2 regions of the Paenibacillus sp. 2RAB27 genome follow, and region 1 is predicted to be linked to the other one. Evidence: riboswitches for the same ligand, from Rfam matches in the RefSeq annotation. Region 1 holds a riboswitch; the other holds the start of a gene.

Region 1 (7,433 bases):
AGGCAAACACCGTACCTAGACTGACAGATAACACGGCTTTAATTTTAGAAAATACGACGGAAATGATGAATCCTATAGCAAGGAACATCAACTGGATAAACAGCAAAGTGAGGGAAATCAATAGAAATGTGCTCACATCAAAATCGACCGTTTTGACTTGAAGCGCCATTAGATAGGCTGCAGCGATATAAATCACGCACGTAATGACTAAAGAAGTAACAGCCGCTAATAGCTTGGAAGTAACAATTTTCGTACGTGTTACGGGCTTCGTAAGCAGAAAGTCTGCTGTTTTCTCGCGCATTTCTTTCGAGAGTATAGACGTTCCCAGAACCATGGCTTGAATGGCTCCGCAAAGCGTAATGTACATAAAGATGTACACATAGAAACCGAGTAGGGTACCAAACGTTTCGATTTGAATGCCAAGCGCTTTCCTTACCCCTTCTGGATACCCTTCTAAGATGGAAGAAAACTCAGCAAAATCCTTAGAAACCGATGGAAAAAGGGACAGGAATAAGACGATGACCGCAATTAAGGAGCACGTCCACGTGATCGTGGATTTCCGATAGGCTCTCAATTCATGAAGGTATATATTCATTCCACTTTAAGCCTCCTTCTCATAGTAGTGCATAAAGATCTCCTCTAAATCAGGCTCTTCGATCCACAGATTATCGATTTCAATTTCGGCAATTTTTCGCATGACTTGATTAATATTGCCTTTGAATAAGAAGCTCGTCGTCTGGCCTTGGACATCAATGTTATTGACTCCGGTCATCTTGAAAAAGTTAGGGTCGAGCGCTTGTGCCGTATCCACTTTAAATCGCTTGAAATTGTTTTCCTTTAAGGTGCTGATCTTCTCAACCGTTACAATTCTACCTTCCTTAATAATCGCGACGCGATCGCATAATCTCTGAACTTCACTCAATATATGAGAGGAAAAAAGAATCGTGGCTCCTCTTTGATTCTGTTGTTCGAGCAATTCGAAAAACTTCTGCTGCATGAGCGGGTCAAGTCCACTTGTCGGTTCATCCAGAATAATAAGCTTAGGATCATGCAGCAGCCCTTGAACGATGCCTACTTTCTTTTTGTTCCCCAGAGATAGATCATCAATTTTCTTCGTAACGTCCAGATCCATAATTTCAGCAAGCTCTTTGATTCTCTTCGTGCAATCCTTCTTGTAAAAGCTGGCTGAATACTTGAGTAGGTCGATTACTTTCATGTTGTCATAATAAAAAACTTCCGAAGGCAAGTAGCCGATCTCTTTCTTTATTTCAGGCGCAAACTGGATGCAGTCTTTTCCAAAAATTTTGGCACTGCCGCTTGTTGGAAAAATCAGAGACAGCAGCGTTCGAATCGTTGTTGATTTCCCTGCCCCATTCGGTCCAATAAAACCAAAGATCTCCCCTTCTTCGATTGAAAAACTAACATCGGTAATACCTCTTGCGTTCCCATAGGTTTTGGTCAAATTATTGATTTCAATAGCATGCATGGTATAGCCTCCTTATAACATTTATGTAACATTTTGGGTTGACGGCATGCAAAAAGAAGCCCTAAGAGCAGAGAATCTCTACTCTCGGACTTCTTTACATAAGAAGGCGAGTGTGCGGTTCTCTCTCAATGCACTTACGAGGTTAGCTGTCGGATTCGGACTTGAGAGCGTCCTACCTAATGCTTGCGAGCATCAGGATTCACCCCATGAAGCCAAGTATTGCTTGAACGGCTTCGATTGGTTCCCCCGTTTCCCCTACTGGGAATTAAGTGGTTTCTTTTCACATAGAATCAACTTGTCGTAATGAATCTTACGCCGTTCTTTATCGATTGTAAAACGTAGATTCGCCTTTAATTATTGCTTATTTGACTTTGGTAGTCGATGAAAGCGCATACATATAGGAGTGTCGTTGATTATCCCATACTTTGCTACTTATTAATGCTCTTTAGGAGATGAAGCTCTATAGACCTAGGAAACCTACGTGCTGTAGAGCCGCCGATACTCCTGTGGTGTCATTCCGGTATGCTCTCGGAAGCGCGCAATAAAGTAGCTGCTCTGGGAAAATCCGACATGCTCAGCCACTTGCTTAATCGTCCATTCGGTAGACATGAGCAGTTGTTTAGCTACAACCAGACGACATTCGAACAGCCACTCGACCGGAGTCCGCCCCATCACTTCGTGAAACATTCGACTAAAGTAAAAGGTACTGAAACCTGCCTGCTCGGCCATCTGCAGGAGAGTTAGCGGTTTCGTGCAGTGCGTACGAATATATTCCGCGACCTCTCTCATCCGTGCACGCTTATCCAGAATAGTTACTGTTCCATGCGTCTCTGCACGTAAGGCAAGCTCAGCAAGCAGTTCATAGAGCTTCACGGCCAATTGTACCTCATTCCGATCATATGGGGATGCCAGCTCCAATAAATCTCCTGTCAATTGTTTGAGCTTGGGTACATCCCAATATGTAAACAGCCATACTGCTGAAGTTCCTTGATCATTCAACAGCCTGTCGAGTCCCTCACCTGCAAGGTGTACCCAAAATACTTGCCACGGATCGTTTGGATCGGTTCGATACTCCTGTTCAAGGCCCGATCCGTAATAAAAGCCTTGTCCTGCTTCCAGGGAGAATTCCTTCCCATTCGCTTTGACGTAGCCTTTACCGCTTAACACAATATGCAAATTGGCTTGTTGCAGCTGCCCCTTAAACCGCCACTCCTGATGCTCAGGGAAATCCGCATATTGACCAATCATATCCGGATAAACCGTATAGTGTTTGTACATGGGCTCCGGTAATACATAATGAATTTTCATGTGTCCTCCAAAACGCAAAAATCTGATATACGTCGCAAAATGATGTTATATACATAATATTATAAAGAAATATAATGAGTACATAAAGGATTTTAAATAACAAAAAATTACTACATCTATAGAAATGGGGATGTTATGACTCATGGAAAAGACCATTCCGGGAGAGAAGTTTGATTTAGGCGTATGCTACTACCCTGAGCAGTGGCCAGAGGCTATGTGGGCTGACGATTATAGGAGAATGCGAGAAATCGGCTTTACCATCGTACGGATGGGAGAGTTTGCATGGAATTTCTTTGAACCAGAGGAAGGGGTATTTGCCTTTGATCTGTTCGACCGTGCGATAAGTCTTGCTCACGAGCATGGACTACAGGTCATTCTCGGTACTCCCACAGCAACACCGCCTGCTTGGATGACCTACAAATACCCCGAAATTCTGAATGCTAACTTTGATGGTGTGCAGTATCAGCACGGGATGAGACGTCACTACAATTACAGCAGCCCTATTTACCGCGAATACTGTGCGAAAATTACTGAGGCTATGGCGCGGCATTATGCCAACAATCCAGGGGTCGTAGGCTGGCAGATTGACAACGAGCTTAACTGTGAGATAAATGTCTTCTATGCCGAGGCAGATCATGCAGCGTTTAGGAAGTGGGTACAGGAGAAATACGGTACCTTAGAGGCATTAAATGAGACTTGGGGGACCGTCTTCTGGAACCAGAGTTACTCGGACTGGGAACAAGTCCATTTAACTCGCCCTGCGCCTTCCAAGTCCGTTAACCCTCATCAAGCGCTGGATGAAAAGCGATTTATCTCGGACAACGTCATTTCCTTTGCCCGTTTGCAGGTAGACATCTTGCGTGAGCTTGCGCCCACTCAGTGGATCACAACCAACGGCATGTTTGGTCATCTGGATAGCCATGCCATGACGGATGAACTGCTTGATTTCTTTTCTTTCGACTCGTATCCGAACTTCTCAACCATTTGGAACGATGCTGATCGCGAGCAACCACTCATGGACCGCAGCAATTCCAACCAACTCACCAAGGTACGCTCGATCTCCCCCACTTTCTGCATTATGGAGCAGCAGTCAGGCCCTGGCGGTTGGGTGAACACGATGGGGCAATCTGCACCCAAACCAGGTCAAATGCGATTATGGACCTATCAATCGGTTGCTCATGGGGCGGATATGGTGTTGTTTTTCAGATGGCGGACGGCAACCTTCGGTACCGAGATTTATTGGCATGGGATCAACGATTATCATAACCGTCCTAACCGCAGGGTCGCCGAAGCCGCAACAATTAGCCGGGAATTGGGTAAAATCGGGGAAGTTATCGCTGGCTCTCGTTTCGCTGCGGAGGTGGCTATCCTGCACGATTATGACAATGAGTGGGATGGGGAGCTTGACCACTATCATGGTCCACTAACAAGAGAGAGTGAATATAGCTGGGGGAAAGCCCTGCAATTCAGTCATATCCCATACGATTATTTGTATGTGCAAAATAAGACTACCCTAGATGACCTAGCTCGTTACAAAGTGCTCGTCTACCCTCATCCAGCTATTATGTCGGAGGAAACGGCCGAGCTGCTTAAGCAGTACGTAGCAGCAGGAGGCAAGCTGCTCTTTGGTGCTCGCTCCGGTTATAAAGATCAACGCGGACATTGCCGAATTACGCCATTCCCTGGTCTCGTTGCGGAACTGTGCGGCGTGACGGTGGAAGACTTTACACTCATCGTGAACGAAGCAGCGACACCGAACATCCGCTGGATCGATGGCGGGGACGACGCCAGTACACCTGCACGTCTGTTCAACGACATTCTCCATCCAGAGAACGAGAGCGTACAGACACTAGCCTTGTTTGACGGCGACTATTATGCAGGCAAACCGGCGCTTACTCGCAACCCTTATGGCAGCGGTGAAGCCTATTATTTCGGGGCCGCGTTCAGCCGCGAAGTAGCGGATGCCTTGATCCGCCGCCTGGGGCTGCATCCTGCAACTGCAGGTTGGGCGGAGCTGCCGTCTGAGGTGGAGGTTGCCATCCGCGTGAAACAGGATCGCCGGTTTGCCTTTATCCTGAACTACACCGGCAAACCAGTCAAAGCCCATCTGCTGAAGGAGCTGGGAGACTTGTTGGAGGGTGAACGGGTTGGTGCAGGGGAGCTGGAGATCGCTCCTTATGGTGTGAAGGTTTTCGAACTATGAGAAAAGGTGCTCAGATAGCAGAATCCACAGTCGATTGTGTGCTTGGCGGTTCGGCTCGTACTGTCCTTAGGTTGCGAACGCAAGGTGATTGCCGATTCGTGTTTAGATGTATAAACTACAGCTAATTTGCTCGAATCTGACGTATTTTCGTGATTAGATGGAAAAAGTACAATTAATTTATATGAAATTTGAAGAATCGAGCAAATCGAAGGAATTTAACTACAGGAAATACAGCTAATCCTTCGAATTCGAGAAATCCACTTCAAATAGATGGAGAAAATCCAGTTAGATTGCGGGAAGCAGGTTTATTACTCATCGGTCACTACCGGAAAAAAAGATGCTGTTTCAAAAAGTCTAAATCGACTTTGAACTGCACCCAATTGTTAGTTGTGTCTAACAATTGGGGTGCAGTTCACTTTTGAGACAGCCTCTTTTATCGATAATAGGACAACACCCAGCACATGCCGTTTCGATCAGTAACGATAGCAAGTAATCCGTTGAACGGCGCTTCATACATATCCACGTTAATAGCCCCACCTGTGGCAAGCTCTTCGTAGATCGTTCGGAACGCTTCCTCTCTCTCGATCGTCACGAACACTCTCACATAATCGCCTTTCATGACTGGCTTTGCCGCCAGTGTATCCGCAAACTTAAGGATTGCCCCCTCGACATGCAGGTCCGCGTTAAGCACTTCTTCACCTTGCTTGCGCAAAATCGTAACCTCGCCACCAAAAATACGCTGATAGTACTTGATTTCATCCTTGCAATTTTCCACCACAATAAAAGGAATAGCTTTCATCATGTACATCCCCTTTTCATAGTTACTTAGTCGTTTCCGATCAACCCTGCGTCTGCTACTAATCAGTCAAATTGTGAAGCACGATTTTCAGGAGATTTATCATCTTGTCATACTCCTCATCGTTCATACCTTTCCTGGTTTTGTTTTTGACACGAGCCAGTGCTTCCTGTACCTTGGGTACCACATCACGTCCCGCTTCCGTCAAATATAACAACTGATAGCGGTTGTCGGAGGTATCGACTTCTCTCCGTACATAACCTTCTGCTTCTAGTTTGGAAATGGCTTTAGCGGTTGTTGTCTTATCAATGAGCAACTTTTCGCTCAGTGCTTTCTGCGTAATGGGCTGCCCAAACGCGATTGCCATTAGAAAGATGTATTGCCCGCTTCCGATGCGGTATGGTGCCAACTCGGCTGAGATCGCTATCTGCATATGGCGGTAAATGGCCGAGATGTATTGTCCATGTGATTCTGTGGGTATGCCATCGTCATTGTGACTCCATTGTTGATTCAGTTTATTTCCCCCCTTCCAAATAGGATGCTATTGCAACTAATTTCATCATATGCTAAATAGGATGCTATTGCAACTAATAATTTAAAACCCTAGGATACTTTCCCTCGGGCTTTCTCTTTGTCTTGAACTTATCGATTTACGGAGATGCATCTTTTATGGTCACCTAGGTAGTTAAATATGTTAATTCTAGTTACTCCGCTTCAACTCTTGGTTTTGTTGGATCGCATTTCGGCACAGTAACAGACGCTCCGCTTTGCGAGAGCTTTAATAAATAATAACATTCTTCCCGGTACATATGATCGGGTACAAGCGGGTTTAATCGACTAAGCAACTCTGCACTTAAATCTATGGTTTCAAGCTCCAGTAAGAACGCCATAAATATGGACATCTCTAAATTCACATCGCTATGAAATTTGGACAATGCTGGGAAGGTTGTTCTCATTGTTCGTGTATATCCGGATAATTCAATCGCTTTTAAATAAAACGCATTGAAATGTTGCTCGAACTGTTCACTCTTTTTTATTAATCGTTTTTCAACGGCATCTAACTCCATGGCAATGGAAGTCGCATGTCCGCTAGCATCTGGCAGCCAGAGTAAGTCGTGGTGAAGGGGAGCATACCTGGGTACAGGCTTTCCCTCTAAAAGTGAAACAAGAATTTTCAAATATTCTTCAAGCTCATTGACCATATGATTAATAAAGGTTGGTACAAGCCCCATTTTAATTTTCCCCACTAACATCCGATCTAACAAGCTTAGTTTGAACTTCCGTAGGTTCACGGTTAATTCATAAGACCGCTTATTCAAATCATTGATTCTTGAAGAGGCATCAGGTTGTCTTGCCACATGCAAGAGCTGGTCGAATAAATTGATAAATTCATTGGCCGTTTCAATTTGTTGTACCTCTTTCGGTGGTAAGGCATTAAAGATAAACCTAGCGTGGTCTCCCAATATTTGCAGCCAAAAACGATGTTCGAACAATGCTTGTTGGATCATAACAAACACACCTCCTTATTCCTACTCCAACGGTATGTGTGTTTGTTAACTTTATGATTGATTCAATGTCAATTAAATAACGAATGGGATTTCATTGCTGGTATAGGAGTTGGGGTTATTCTTCGTTATTCT
Region 2 (7,433 bases), on a different contig from region 1:
GCAGCGCCTGACGGATCGTCTCCGGCGTCGCGTTCTCGACACCGATGTCGCCCTTATACGCCGCTTGCTCCTGCGTAATGAAGGCATGCTTGCAGCCAGGTACCTTCGCTGCCACGATTTTGCGTATCCGTTCCCCTGCGTGATCCGGATCCGTGAATATAATGACGCCTCTGCGCTGCTGAGCCAACGCAATCCGCTTCAGTACGGCTTGTCCGATGGCAGAACCGCCTGTTTCAATGGTATCCGCCTGCACAGCCCGTTTGATTGCAGCTGTATCGTCCTTGCCTTCCACAACGATCATTTCTTTTATCATCACCGTTTTCCTTCCCCAGTACGCAGAAAAAGAAGAGGGGTCTCCTCTTCTTTCGCGCAGGCAGATGCCAAGCTACGTGTATTTAGTAGTGTTCCCGTCAAAACTACCGTTTACACGTTAGTTTTGGGACGGTTTTGTAGGGCCAACCACATACACAGTGTACCCTTGCTTCGTGCCAAATTTATTCGCATAGCCGTGATCTTCATAGTACACATCGATCATTTGGCCTTTCACGCCGCTTCCAATATCCTCAGCACGACGGAAACCAATCCCTTCGATGTATACCCACCAACCTAGCGGAATAACCTTCGGATCGACAGCAATTGTACGCCCTTCAGTCACCGTAGTACCTGTGTAGGTCTTACCATAACCCGAGGAGCCCTCAGTTTTGCCTGTCGAAGCAACATCCGCTGAATAAGCCGTCAGCTTCACGTTTTTGAGAATTTGTTTGTAGCCGAAGGTCACACCGTTCTTGGAAACCTCATCCACACTCGGTGAAGAGGCGGAGAGAACAACCACAGGATTTTTCGTGCCTACGGAAACTACTTTCTTAATGCTTTCTGTTTGTACTTCTTCACCCACAACTGCTTCCGCGACTAAAACACCGTCCTCGAAAGTCTTTTCTTTCTTCTTGACCAAAACGCCTTCTTTACCTTCTTGGACCACTTGCTCTTTCCCTTTAAGTAAAGATGCGTCATTCTTTTTCTCTGTCTCGAATGCGATCGGTTCAGAGACTTCCTCCGTCTCTTTTTTCACACGGACGATCTTGATTTCATCGCCAGTGGTAAGAGCGGACGTCGGTTCGGGAGAAATACGATCGTTCTCCCCAAGTGCAATATGTAAACGTTGCAATGCACTTTCTACCGTTCTTGCAGTTGTGTAAACAGTGGTGGTCTTTCCATCAGCAGTCAATTGAATCGGTGAAGCATGCTCGATAACAATTTTGTCTCCACCCTTGAGCTTGGTCGTGAGTGAAGCTGAAATTTCATCGTGCTCACCAATCGTTATGGCTTGTTCATCCAGTAGGCGTTGCAGGACCCATTGCTTCGTGTGCACAATAGTTTCTTGTCCATTAACAACCACGGATACGCTCTTGGTAGCCGTTCCGTACAACAACACCAAAAACATGAAAGTCATTGCGATTGAGATTATAGCTAGGCTTAAAATCAAACGCAAGTTTTCATGCTTCCATCGCAATGCGAAGGACATGCTGGATGATCGTTTTACATGGGTCTCGCTAATTGAGATACTGCCCACTTCTTCGGTCCTCCTTCAAAGCCTCGCCGCCAGGTTACAGCATGATTAATTTGACGCGACTAAGGTTTTTAGTTTAACTTAATGCTCGCCATCATCAGCAAGTTACTTCGCTGAATCTGGTCGTCCCCCCCTTTTACCTATTCATCATCCTATGAATTCCGGGTTATTTTATGTCTTCTGATCTGTGTAGAACCCTGTATGTGGACAAAAAGCCAGCAAGAAGAGGACTCTTCTCGCTGGCTTAGTTTGCATAATGAAATACAAATAGCACGCACGACAATCGTTACCTCTCTTACGCTTACGAGGTTAGCTGACGGATTCGGACGTGAGAGTCGCCCTACGTAAACGCAAACTGCTTGTTTGACGTCTATGATTCACCCCTGTTACTCTCTGCTTACTTAACCGCATTGGTATGCTCATTAAGCTTGCAGTGGTTCCCCCGTTTCCACATTTGGAACTCAGCGAATGGAAAATTGGCAAATTGGATATTAAGTTATTATGAAAAGTATATTACGCTGTTAATCTCAACCTGTAAAGGGATTAACACCCGTTAAAAAGGGCTAAATCGCCTAAATTTCGATTATTTTTCATATATAACCCACTTATATCTACATGTGTCTAACTTTAACGTACGTATACGCGATTTTTCAGTGTATAATGGTCAAAACTAGGCTAAAAATGCAATTTTGTTTATAATGATTCTGGAAGTATTTGAATGAATAATACCAAAAATTTGCTATTTAGGGAGGCAATTGAGATGGGTCCCATCTTGCAAGTAAACGCTTTATTCGGTGGATATTTACCCAACAAACCCGTTCTTCATAACCTTTCCTTCTCGATCCGTCAAGGTGAAATGATGGGGCTAATTGGACTTAATGGTGCAGGGAAAAGTACCACCATCAAAAATATTCTTGGGCTGCTTCAGCCACAAAAAGGGTCCATTCGCATTAACGGTTTAACGTTGGCCGAAAATCCGCTACCTTACCGAGCAACATACGCTTATGTGCCTGAAAGTCCAGAGTTATACGAAGAACTTACGATTCGCGAACACCTCGAGCTAACAGCGATGGCTTACGGTATTTCTAAAGCGGATTATGAAACCCGTTCTCGATCCTTATTAGAGCAGTTTCAAATGAAAGACAAGCTGAATAGCTTCGCAAGTCATTTATCCAAAGGGATGAAACAGAAGGTCATGATCATGAATGCCTTCCTGATCGAACCTTCTTTATATATTATCGATGAACCATTTCTCGGACTCGATCCTTTAGCCATACGTTCCTTGCTTGATCTCATGGTTCAAATGAAGAAAAAAGGTGCATCCTTTCTCATTTCCTCACACATTTTGTCTACAATTGAAAAATATTGCGATGCTTATGTCGTTCTCCACAAAGGGCACATGGTGGCTCAGGGAGATTTAGTCGAATTACGCGCCCAGACGGCGCTGCCTCAGGCGTCATTAGACGACATCTTCTACAAGCTCGTTCAAGGAGACAAGGCATGAGTCACTTAACCGATAGTACGCCTGCATTTAATACACATGCATTATGGAAGCAGCGTTTTCAACATTATTGGAAGGAATCCATGGGATATTGGCAGTATGCCGCACGCAGCAACTTTATCGGCTTTTTGTTGTTTCTTGTCATCGTTTCTTCCTATTATTATGCAAAAACATTACAGCGTCTTCCGACAGATTATCCGTACCTATGGATCGTGTTGCTCGTGCTTGTTCCACTCGTCGCTTCAAGCTCCATTCGAACGCTGACTCGCAGTGCCGATCGGATGTTTCTATTGCGGATTGAACATGAAATGGGCACCTATTTCCGAAGCAGCTTTTTGTATAGTTTATCACTTCAGGCTGTTTGGTTATTTCTCGGATGGGTCGCAGTAAAACCCCTATATAAACACTGTCTAGGTACTGATGCACAGCCATTTCTTCTCATATTCGCTCTATTACTTCTATTAAAAGTAGCGAACCTATTAGCGAGTTGGCAGGAAGGCAGATTTGCCGCTGAACGAACTCGATTCGTATCTGTTTGTTTTCGATGGGTGGCATCACTTGCCTTAATAACGATCCAGTTTCACTATAGCAGTTTATGGGCAAGTGTAGCTGCCATGCTTCTTGTATTCATTTGGCTGATTGCCTTCCGATCCGTGGGTAAATATGTGATCGGATGGGACTATCTGATTGCCAAAGAGAAGCAGCAGCAAGCAAGACTCTATGCTTTCTTCAACTGGTTCGTGGATGTACCTCAATTGCCAACGCGAATAGCCCGCCGAGGTTGGATCAGCGGGATTACCCGAACGATTCCATTTCGACAGGATTCGGCGTTTCTCTACTTATATATGAAGACCTTGTTGCGCACCGAGATGTTCGCCATTGTGCTACGTCTGACTGTGATTGGCATCTTAGCCCTGGCCGTTGCAGATTCCACGACTGCGCGCAGCGTCATCCTACTCATTGCGCTTGTCATCTCGATGGTTCAGCTTACTTCATTGGAGCGTGCACATCGCTATACGTTTTGGCTCCATATGTATCCATTGGAACCTAAAACCAGAGCAGGTTCGCTAGCCTTCATCATCTGGCTAACCCTCTTACTAGAGCTTGTGATCCTAACGATTCCATTCATGATGGGAACCCCCATCCTGTATATCGTAGTCCCCTTGCTCAGTCTTGCCTTTATTTCTTTCGCATGCGGCGTTGTCCTACGCCGGAAGTTCAAGAAAAACGCCTTACTTGAGGCCGAGTAACCGAATCGCATTGTTTGTTGTAATTTCAGCTATCTCTTCCAGCGTCATTCCTCGAATTTCCGCGGCAGTCTCGGCCACCAAGCGAACATAACCGGTTTCGTTGCGCTTACCGCGGAAAGGATGTGGCGTTAAGTACGGCGCATCCGTCTCGATCAATAAACGGTCAAGCGGAACCTGCGCCAGTACCTCTTTCGGCTGCACCGCATTTTTAAATGTAACAGGGCCTCCAAAGGAAATATGGAAATTCATATCCAGACACTGCTTCGCTGTCTCCCAACTGCCCGAGAAACAATGCATGATACCTCCGACCTCCGCTGCCTTCTCTTCTTTGAGAATCGTTAGAATGTCTTGATGTGCATCCCGATTATGAATCACAATGGGCATCCCCAACTTACGTGCAAGCCGAATTTGCTCCCGAAAAACTCGTTGCTGAACATCCTTGGGCGACTTGTCCCAGTAATAGTCTAGACCAATCTCCCCAATCGCGACCACCTTCTCATGCTGGCATAAGGACTCAATCCATTCCAAATCACCAGGCATCATATCTATCGCATCTACAGGATGCCAGCCAACCGTCGAATATATAAAATCGTATTTCTCAGCAAGCTCGATTGAGCTAGGAATCGTTTCTCGATTAAAGCCAACATTCACAATTCTTGTAACGCCGGCCTCTAACGCCCGCTGAATGACCTCATCTTGATCATCTTTGAATTGCTCCGCATTTAAATGTGTGTGTGAATCCGTTAGCATGACTGTTCTCCCTTATGTAACTAAATATGAATGATGTTCCGTCATTTTGCTTATAGCCTCTTATACCTGTTTATTCTTGCTCCCCCAACATCTTCCAAACATCCGGATAATCTTCGGCGTTCAACCGCTCAAGAAACTCTTCTGGATAGTACACATGATGCTTACCCATCTGGAAGCCACTAATCGACTGTACAATTTCGGAGCGATGCGTAATTTCAGTTAATGTCTCCTTATGATCCAGCAAGAAGATCGGCAAATTATCATCATTTTCACCAGCTCTGTACACGTCATAAGATTGATTCGAAGGGAAATCGATCTCCATATAGTACGTTGGATCGAAACCAACTTCGCTCATCACTTTTTCCATACGCTGAATAAGCTCCCCCTGATCTCCATCGAAGGTACTGTACTTGTACAATTTACGATCCAAGAAGCGCTTGCACATATCCCTCAGCATACCATCCTTCTCTTGAATCCAAAAGGTCAGCATCGTTTGCATGACAGACTCATCCAGCAGCAAATAATCTTCTAAGGAGATTTGATTCTGAATGAGATGAAGAATTGGCTCGACCATAAATCCGAACGTATAGCCTTCCTCATACAAATGTTTAGCTCGTGCAAATACTTTATGCAAAAGAATTTCTGCACTTCTCGTAACGGGATGAAAATAAACCTGCCAGTACATCTGATAGCGAGACATTAGATAATCCTCAACCGCATGCATACCGCTCTCTTTGACAACAATATGCCCCTTGTAAGGCCTAATCACCCGAAGAATTCGCTCCAAATCGAATGTCCCATAGTTAACCCCTGTAAAGTAGGCATCACGCAGCAAATAATCCATCCGGTCCGCATCCAGCTGACTGGAAACCAGGCTGACGACAATCTCTTCGCTATAGGATTTACAGATGACACCTGCCACCTTCTTCGGAAAATCAGGCGAGACGCGACTCAGCACTTCGTTCACTTCAGTATCCCCTAACACGATGCGGCAGGACCAGTCCTCGTGCTTTGTGCCAAAAGCCTTCTCAATTGAATGTGAAAACGGACCATGACCCAAATCATGCAGCAATGCGGCGCATAAACATAGCAGACGCTCTTCCTTCGGCCAATCCTCATAGTGATTGCGTTCGAATTGCGAAATAATTTTCCGCGTAATTTCATAGACACCAAGCGAGTGGGAGAAGCGGCTATGCTCCGCACCATGAAAAGTTAAATACGACGTGCCTAATTGACGAATGCGGCGCAGCCGTTGAAACTCACGGGTATTAATCAAATCCCAAATCGTATCGTCTTGCACGTAAATGTATTTGTGAACGGGATCTTTAAATACCTTTTCTTCATTCATACAGCTTGAACCCCCTTAATATAGTTTAATACTTTCGACATTTTCGACATGAAACCTTTTACAATGTCGATTATTGTCGAATTTGAAATTCCAATTTATGCAGATCTCAATCGCCTATTTTCCAGTATCTCTTATTAAATAGGCATTTGAAAAGCGCGTAATATAATCCTTACAACCCCTTGTAGATAGCGCCATCTTCGTTTTTTACCTCGTTACACAAATAATTAAGATAGGGATAAAACTACTCGATTTCAGCGAAAATATGGTTGACTATTTTGGGAATCGTTGGTATCATAAGTCATAAGCAAATGTCGAAACATGACGATATTGATAAAAAATTGATAAAATCGAAAGGGGTTTTATATATATGATGAAATCTACCGGAATTGTTAGAAAAGTGGACGAACTAGGACGCGTTGTTATTCCAATTGAGTTGCGCCGCACGTTGGGTATTGGCGAGAAAGACGCTTTGGAAATATATGTAGACGGTGAGCGCATCATGCTGAAGAAATATGAGCCAGCTTGTATCTTCTGTGGCAATGCGGAGAATGTATCGTACTTCAAAGGAAAAATTGTTTGTCATATTTGTTTAGCAGAAATGCCAACACCTGTGACAAAATAAGAAAAGTAGTATATAATAGAAGTAGCACTTATCCTATTGGTAATTCTAACCTTTTTCATATCTCCTTTCATCTCTAACTTTGTTGGCTTCGGCCACGGGTTAGAGATCTTTTTTTGTATAGACCTTAGAAGATAGAAGACTGACATAATATGAATTGATGCAATGATTTTACCACCCTTACATATATGATAGATGGAAAGGCCCCCCTAGTGGGGCCTTTTTCTATAATTCCCCTTGCTTGGCACCTTAACGCTCCAGCAACGCATTGTATACATCACGCTTCGATAATCCGCGATCGGTAGCAACCAGCTTCAGCGCATCCTTGCGATCGATCCCGCGATTCTCGTAGTGGGCGACATGCTCGCCGAGCGACTTCGCCTCCCACCAACCATCGG

The links. Region 1 has a riboswitch for cyclic di-AMP ahead of AB4114_RS06910 (ABC transporter ATP-binding protein). Riboswitches for the same ligand answer to the same signal wherever they lie in the genome.
Region 2: linked by a shared signal. The riboswitch ahead of AB4114_RS28605 (ubiquitin-like domain-containing protein) and the one ahead of AB4114_RS06910 (ABC transporter ATP-binding protein) in region 1 are both predicted to bind cyclic di-AMP.

What each region holds. Positions count from the first base shown of each region.
Region 1 covers NZ_JBFRGR010000003.1:396,652-404,084, reverse strand. Annotated here, with positions in the region: gene AB4114_RS06915 (ABC transporter permease subunit) at 1-595, opposite strand, end outside; gene AB4114_RS06910 (ABC transporter ATP-binding protein) at 602-1,486, opposite strand; cyclic di-AMP (ydaO/yuaA leader) riboswitch at 1,602-1,768, opposite strand; gene AB4114_RS06905 (AraC family transcriptional regulator) at 1,964-2,794, opposite strand; gene AB4114_RS06900 (beta-galactosidase) at 2,937-4,997, shown strand; gene AB4114_RS06895 (VOC family protein) at 5,431-5,799, opposite strand; gene AB4114_RS06890 (MarR family winged helix-turn-helix transcriptional regulator) at 5,855-6,226, opposite strand; gene AB4114_RS06885 (DUF2935 domain-containing protein) at 6,498-7,301, opposite strand.
Region 2 covers NZ_JBFRGR010000032.1:8,271-15,703, reverse strand. Annotated here, with positions in the region: gene rnmV (ribonuclease M5) at 1-313, opposite strand, end outside; gene AB4114_RS28605 (ubiquitin-like domain-containing protein) at 431-1,570, opposite strand; cyclic di-AMP (ydaO/yuaA leader) riboswitch at 1,851-2,044, opposite strand; gene AB4114_RS28600 (ABC transporter ATP-binding protein) at 2,328-3,071, shown strand; gene AB4114_RS28595 (ABC transporter permease) at 3,068-4,318, shown strand; gene AB4114_RS28590 (TatD family hydrolase) at 4,301-5,068, opposite strand; gene AB4114_RS28585 (HD domain-containing protein) at 5,139-6,416, opposite strand; gene AB4114_RS28580 (AbrB/MazE/SpoVT family DNA-binding domain-containing protein) at 6,784-7,038, shown strand; gene rsmI (16S rRNA (cytidine(1402)-2'-O)-methyltransferase) at 7,285-7,433, opposite strand, start outside.